Regions from separate parts of the Streptomyces sp. CA-288835 genome, predicted to be linked through region 1. Evidence: riboswitches for the same ligand, from Rfam matches in the RefSeq annotation. Region 1 holds a riboswitch; the other holds the start of a gene.
The links. Region 1 has a riboswitch for glycine ahead of gcvT (glycine cleavage system aminomethyltransferase GcvT). Riboswitches for the same ligand answer to the same signal wherever they lie in the genome.

Region 1 (3,401 bases):
CTAAGGAGGCCGCAGGCCTCTTAGGGGCGCGGGGCTGTGACATTTGCGGCTCCGCCGCGATGGGGGTCCCCCCGCTCGAGCGGAGTCGAGAGTGGGGGAGCGACCAGCCACAACGCACCCGCAGCGGAGAACCGCCTCACCCAGCGGAGCGCCCGTCACCGAAGTCGATCCGCCGCAGCACATCCGCCGCCGACCGGTCGATGAGGACCGCCGAACCGCAGCCCTCCGGCAGGTCGCCCTTCTCCACGGAGCGCAACAGCCGCGCGACCGCGGCGCGGTGCCGGGCGAAGGCGTACCGGGAGACGCCGCGGCCGCGCTCGCGCTGGCCGTCCAGGGCCGTGTCCGGCGGGACGTCGAGGAGCAGCAGATGCAGCGTGCCGCCGCGGCGGCGGGCCTCGCGGGCGATCCAGTTGCGTACCCAGGCCTGGGTGCCGCAGTCGTGCACGACGACGCCCTCGCCGGAGCGCAGGGCGCGGCGCAGGCCCGCGTAGTGCGCGGCACGCACGAGAGGGCGGTAGACCGCGTACGGCAAAAACCGGGACAGGCGCTGGTCCCAGCGGTCGCGGGTGTCCTGCGAGTCGATGCGTACGCCCGTCACGGCGCGGCGCATCAGGGTCGACTTGCCGCTGCCCGGCAGGCCCGTGACGACGACGAGATCAGCCGCGCCGAAGCGCAGGCCGTGCGGACTGCGTCCCGCCCGCTCCCGTAGATCACGGACGACGGGCGCCGGGAACGGGCCGCACGCCTCCCTGGCCGGGGCAGCCGGGACAGCGGGCTGCTTGGGCAGTGCGACGGCGGCACCGGTCGCGTAAGCCGTGGTCCTGTTCACGCTGTTCGTCCTCCCCATCGGGTCGGGAGACCCATCCCCGTCGAGTGTAAAGAGAAGGTAATGCGCGCAGCCTTCCGTTTTCGTTCTTGCCCTGCCACAGGCCCGTCACAGATCACTGTGAACGCCTGTGGGCCCGCTGTGAATGACCCCCCTGCCGTGCCGCACCGATGCGTGCGATGATGTGCGCGCCAACTGCATACCGGCCGTTTGAATCCGCGCGGGAGAGTTCCGGGTACGTGTACACGAAGGTGTACGGGTGTCCGGGCGCCGAAGGAGCAAGTCCCTCCCTTGAATCTCTCAGGCCCCGTTACCGCGCGGGCGAGGCACATCTGAAAAGCGGGTCGTCTCCTGGTAGTCAGGGCGGCGGCTCCACCCACGGTGCAAGCCACTGACCGTACAGGTCATGGCGAACCTCTCAGGTTCCGATGACAGATGGGGAGGAACGACCTCGCCGTCATGCCTTGGGAGCCCGTCCGATGAGCAGCACCATTCCACGCCGCACAGCCCTCGATGCCCTGCATCGTTCGCTCGGCGCCACGATGACCGACTTCGCCGGCTGGGACATGCCGCTGCGGTACGGCTCCGAGCGCGACGAGCACCTGGCCGTCCGTACGAAGGCCGGTCTCTTCGACCTCTCCCACATGGGCGAGATCACCGTCACCGGACCGGAGGCCGCCGCGCTGCTCGACTACGCGCTGGTCGGGAACCTCGGCAGCGTCAAGGTCGGCCGCGCCCGCTACACCATGATCTGCCGCGAGGACGGCGGCATCCTCGACGACCTGATCGTGTACCGGCTCGGAGAGACCGAGTACATGGTGGTGGCCAACGCCTCCAACTCCCAGGTGGTCCTTGACGCCCTGACCGAGCGCGCCGCTGCTCGTGGGGGTTTCGACGCCGTCGTACGCGACGACCGTGACGCGTACGCGCTGCTCGCGATCCAAGGCCCCGAGTCCCCCACCATCCTCAAGTCGCTCACCGACGCCGATCTGGACGGCCTGAAGTACTACGCGGGTCTGCCCGGCACGGTCGCCGGCGTCCCGGCCCTGATCGCGCGGACCGGCTACACGGGCGAGGACGGCTTCGAGCTGTTCGTCGCCCCGGCCGACGCGGAGAAGTTGTGGCAGGCGCTGACCGAGGCGGGATCCTCGGCGGGCCTCATCCCCTGCGGCCTGTCCTGCCGGGACACGCTGCGCCTGGAGGCGGGCATGCCGCTGTACGGGCATGAGCTGTCGACCTCGCTCACCCCCTTCGACGCGGGGCTTGGGCGGGTCGTGAAGTTCGAGAAGGAGGGCGACTTCGTGGGGCGCGAGGCGCTCGCCGAGGCCGCCGAGCGCGCTGAGAAGAACCCGCCGCGCGTCCTCGTCGGCCTGGTCGCCGAGGGCCGCCGCGTCCCGCGCGCCGGGTACGCGGTCGTCGCCGACGGCAAGGTCGTCGGCGAGGTCACCTCCGGTGCGCCCTCGCCGACCCTCGGTAAGCCGATCGCGATGGCGTACGTCGACGCCGCGCACTCCGCGCCCGGCATGCCGGGTGTCGGCGTGGACATCAGGGGCAGTCACGAGCCGTACGAGGTCGTGGCGTTGCCGTTCTACAAGCGCCAGAAGTAGTCCCGCCCGCGGTTCGGCGGCACGCCGACGTGGCGTACGTTCCCGTGTGCCGTCTCGTATCCGCGTGTCGTGTCTCGTGTCGTATCCGCGGTCCCGTCACGCACGACAACCCGTTCATCACCCTTCCCCCGCGTACAGGAGAATTCAGGCCATGAGCATCCCCCAGCAGCTGCGCTACAGCAAGGAGCACGAGTGGCTGTCGGTCGCCGAGGACGGCGTCTCGACGGTCGGCATCACCGAGTACGCGGCGAACGCGCTCGGCGACGTCGTGTACGTACAGCTCCCCGAGGTCGGCGACACGGTGACCGCGGGCGAGACCTGCGGTGAGCTGGAGTCGACGAAGTCGGTCAGCGATCTGTACTCGCCGGTCACCGGTGAGGTCACCGAGATCAACCAGGACGTCGTGGACGACCCGGCGCTGGTGAACACGGCCCCGTTCGAGGGGGGTTGGCTGTTCAAGGTACGGATCGCCGAGGAGCCGAAGGACCTGCTCTCCGCGGCCGAGTACACCGAATTCTCCGGCTCCGACTCCGCCTCCTGAAGGACTCCTGACTGATGTCGCTTCTGAACCAGCCCCTGCACGAACTCGACCCGGACGTCGCCGCCGCCGTCGACGCCGAGCTGAACCGTCAGCAGTCCACCCTGGAGATGATCGCCTCGGAGAACTTCGCTCCGGTCGCGGTCATGGAGGCCCAGGGCTCGGTCCTCACCAACAAGTACGCCGAGGGCTACCCGGGCCGCCGCTACTACGGCGGTTGTGAGCACGTAGACGTCGTCGAGCGGATCGCCATCGAGCGGATCAAGGAGCTCTTCGGCGCCGAACACGCCAACGTGCAGCCGCACTCGGGCGCCCAGGCCAACGCGGCCGCGATGTTCGCCCTGCTCAAGCCCGGCGACACGATCATGGGCCTGAACCTGGCGCACGGCGGGCACCTGACCCACGGCATGAAGATCAACTTCTCCGGCAA
Region 2 (3,401 bases), 5.6 Mb from region 1:
GGAGCGCGAACTGCTCGCTCCCATGTCGGTGCGCATACTGCCCGGGGTGGGGCCGGCCACCGGGGACCATCTGCGGCGGGCCGGGATCACGACGGTCGGGGAGATCGCCGAGGCAGGTGAGGACGAGGTCATACGGCTCCTCGGGAAGGCCCACGGGACCGGGCTGTACGCCATGGCGCTGGCGCACGACGAGCGGGCCGTGGTGGCCGAGCGGGACACCAAGTCCGTGTCTGTCGAGGACACGTACGACGTGGACATCCATGACCGGGTGCGGGTGCGGATGGAGGTGCAGCGGCTCGCCGACCGGTGTGTGCGGCGGCTGCGTGGCGCGCATCTGTCGGGGCGGACCATCGTGCTCAAGGTGCGGCGGTACGACTTCTCGACGCTGACCCGTTCCGAGACGCTGCGGGGGCCCACGGACGACCCCTCGGTGGTGCGGGAGGCGGCCGCGAGGTTGCTGGAGTCCGTGGACACCACAGGAGGCGTACGGCTGCTGGGAGTCGGGGTCTCGGGGCTTGCCGACTACACGCAGGAGGATCTCTTCGCCCAGGTTCAGGCACAGGAGGAGGCACGGGCACACGAGGGGGAGCCGGAGCATCCGGCGCACGACGAGCCGCAGGAGTCGGCCGGGGAGCAAGAGGCGCCCGCCTTGCGGCGCTGGGCCGCGGGGCATGACGTACGGCATGCGGAGTTCGGGCACGGGTGGGTGCAGGGCAGTGGGATCGGGCGGGTCACGGTGCGGTTCGAGACGCCCGACTCCGAGCCTGGGCGCGTACGCACCTTCCGGGTCGACGATCCGGAGCTGGAGCCTGCGGAACCGCTCCCGCTGGTGCGACGAAGACCCAAGGAGGCCTCGCAAGCGGACTGACCCGCAGCCGTCGAACTGGCCTCCAGTGGAGCGGAGCTTCAGGACTCGTCCGAGCCTGCCAAGTGGCCGAAGTCGCGGTCCGGTGGGGGAGGCGGGGGTGTCACGTCGAGGCCGTAGTGGTGGTAGAGCTGGAGTTCCTGTTCCGGTGAGAGGTGGCGGCCGACGCCGAAGTCGGGGGCGTCCTTGATCAGGGCGCGGTCGAAGGGGATCCGCAGGGCGCCCTCGACCAGTTCGCTGGGCTCCAGGGGCACGAAGGCGTCCCTGCCGAACAGGCCGGTGCGTATGGCCGCCCACTCCGGCGTACCGGTCGCGTCGTCGAGATAGACCTCGTCGACGGTGCCGATCTTGTGGCCGTCGCGGTCGAAGGCCTTGCGGCCGATCAGGTTGCGCGGATCGATGTCGGTCTGCACGGGCCCTCCAGCTGCTCGCAACTCATCCGTCAGGAGTACGCATCCATACGCACTACGAAAGGGCACTTTGCGGCGGGCGGCCACTCGGGGGATGCCCGCTGGTACGCTGTCAACGGCCGCTGACCCCGTGCGGGAGAGTCCTCCAAGGCATCATCGGAGGCGCCGAAGGAGCAAATCCTCCCCGGAATCTCTCAGGCCCACGTACCGCGCGGACGAGGCCACTCTGGAAAGCAGAGCGGGTGTTTGACGGCTTCCGCTCTCACCGACGGTGAAAGCCGGGACGCCGTACGCCGGCGGGCCGGTGAAGCTCTCAGGTTGAGATGACAGAGGGGGAGGCCGTCCGGGCACCCGCTCCGTGGTGCCCTCGAAGGTCGTTTCAGACCAGGAGGCCTCCGTACATGACCGCCCATCGCATTCCGCTTTCCGAGCTCGAACGGGGAATCCCCTTCGAGCAGCGCCACATAGGGCCCGACACCGAGGCCCGGGCCAAGATGCTCGCGCAGGTGGGGTACGGCTCGCTCGAGGAGCTGACGGCCGCCGCGGTGCCGGATGTGATCAAGGACGCCGAGGCGCTCGGGCTGCCGGCCGCGCGTTCCGAGGCCGAGGTTCTCGCCGAGCTGCGCTCCCTCGCGGACCGTAACGAAGTCCTCGACTCGATGATCGGGCTCGGCTACTACGGCACGTTCACGCCGCCGGTGATCCTGCGCAACGTCATGGAGAACCCGGCCTGGTACACCGCGTACACCCCGTACCAGCCGGAGATCTCGCAGGGCCGCCTTGAGGCGCTGCTGAACTTCCAGACCATGGTCGCCGACCTCACGGGCCTGCCGACGTCGGGTGCCTCGCTGCTCGACGAGGGCACCGCCGCCGCCGAGGCCATGGCGCTGTCACGGCGCGTGGGCAAGGTCAAGAACGGCGTCTTCCTCGTCGACGCCGACGCGCTGCCGCAGACCATCGCCGTCATCGAGACGCGCGCCGAGCCGATCGGCGTCGAGGTCGTCGTCGCGGATCTCGCTGAGGGCATTCCTGCCGAGGTCGCCGAGCGCGGTGTGACCGGCGTGCTCATCCAGTACCCGGGCGCCTCCGGTGCCGTACGGGACATCAAGCCCGTCATCGAGCAGGCGCATGACCTGGGCGCGATCGTGACCGTCGCCGCCGATCTGCTGGCGTTGACGCTGCTCACCTCGCCGGGCGAGCTCGGCGCGGACATCGCGGTCGGTACGACGCAGCGCTTCGGCGTGCCAATGGGCTTCGGCGGGCCTCATGCCGGATACATGGCGGTGCGCGAGAAGTTCGCCCGCAACCTGCCGGGCCGTCTCGTCGGGGTCTCACTGGACGCGGACGGCGACACCGCGTACCGGCTGGCCCTGCAGACGCGGGAGCAGCACATCCGCCGGCAGAAGGCGACCAGCAACATCTGTACGGCTCAGGTTCTGCTCGCCGTGATGGCCGGGATGTACGCCGTCTACCACGGCCCGCAGGGCCTCAGGTCGATCGCGCAGCGCACTCACCGGTACGCCACGATCCTCGCCGCCGGTCTGAAGGCGGGCGGAGTCGAGGTCGTCCACGCGGCGTACTTCGACACGCTCACCGTCCGGGTGCCGGGCAGGGCCGCCGAGATCGTCGCGGCGGCGCGCGAGGGCGGGGTCAACCTGCGCCTCGTCGACGCCGACCAGCTGTCCATCGCCTGCGACGAGACCACCACGCGGACCCAGCTGGGCGCCGTCTGGACCGCGTTCGGTGTTGAGGGTGACATCGAGGCCCTGGACGCCTCCGCCGAGGACACGCTGCCCGCCGCGCTGCTGCGCACCGACGAGTACCTCACGCACCCGGTGTTCCACCAGCACCGCTCCGAGACCGCGATGCTGCGCTATCTGCGGCGCCTCGCCGACCGTGACTACGCGCTCGACCGCGGCATGATCCCGCTCGGCTCCTGCACCATGAAGCTCAACGGCACCACTGAGATGGAGCCGGTCACCTGGCCGGAGTTCGGGCAGCTGCACCCCTTCGCGCCCGCCGAGCAGGCGCAGGGCTACCTCACGCTCATCCGTGAGCTGGAGGAGCAGCTCGCCGAGGTCACGGGCTACGACAAGGTGTCGCTCCAGCCCAACGCCGGTTCGCAG

Region 2: it holds a riboswitch for glycine, as region 1 does, so the genes downstream of both, gcvP (aminomethyl-transferring glycine dehydrogenase) here and gcvT (glycine cleavage system aminomethyltransferase GcvT) in region 1, are expected to answer to the same signal.

Annotation. Positions count from the first base shown of each region.
Region 1 covers NZ_JBNJMW010000001.1:3,100,438-3,103,838, forward strand. The annotation lists gene ACQEVY_RS13870 (AAA family ATPase) at 137-829, opposite strand; glycine riboswitch at 1,038-1,152, shown strand; glycine riboswitch at 1,153-1,271, shown strand; gene gcvT (glycine cleavage system aminomethyltransferase GcvT) at 1,306-2,433, shown strand; gene gcvH (glycine cleavage system protein GcvH) at 2,585-2,974, shown strand; gene glyA (serine hydroxymethyltransferase) at 2,989-3,401, shown strand, end outside.
Region 2 covers NZ_JBNJMW010000001.1:8,742,760-8,746,160, forward strand. The annotation lists gene ACQEVY_RS39445 (DNA polymerase IV) at 1-868, shown strand, start outside; gene ACQEVY_RS39450 (PRC-barrel domain-containing protein) at 907-1,278, opposite strand; glycine riboswitch at 1,399-1,495, shown strand; gene gcvP (aminomethyl-transferring glycine dehydrogenase) at 1,677-3,401, shown strand, end outside.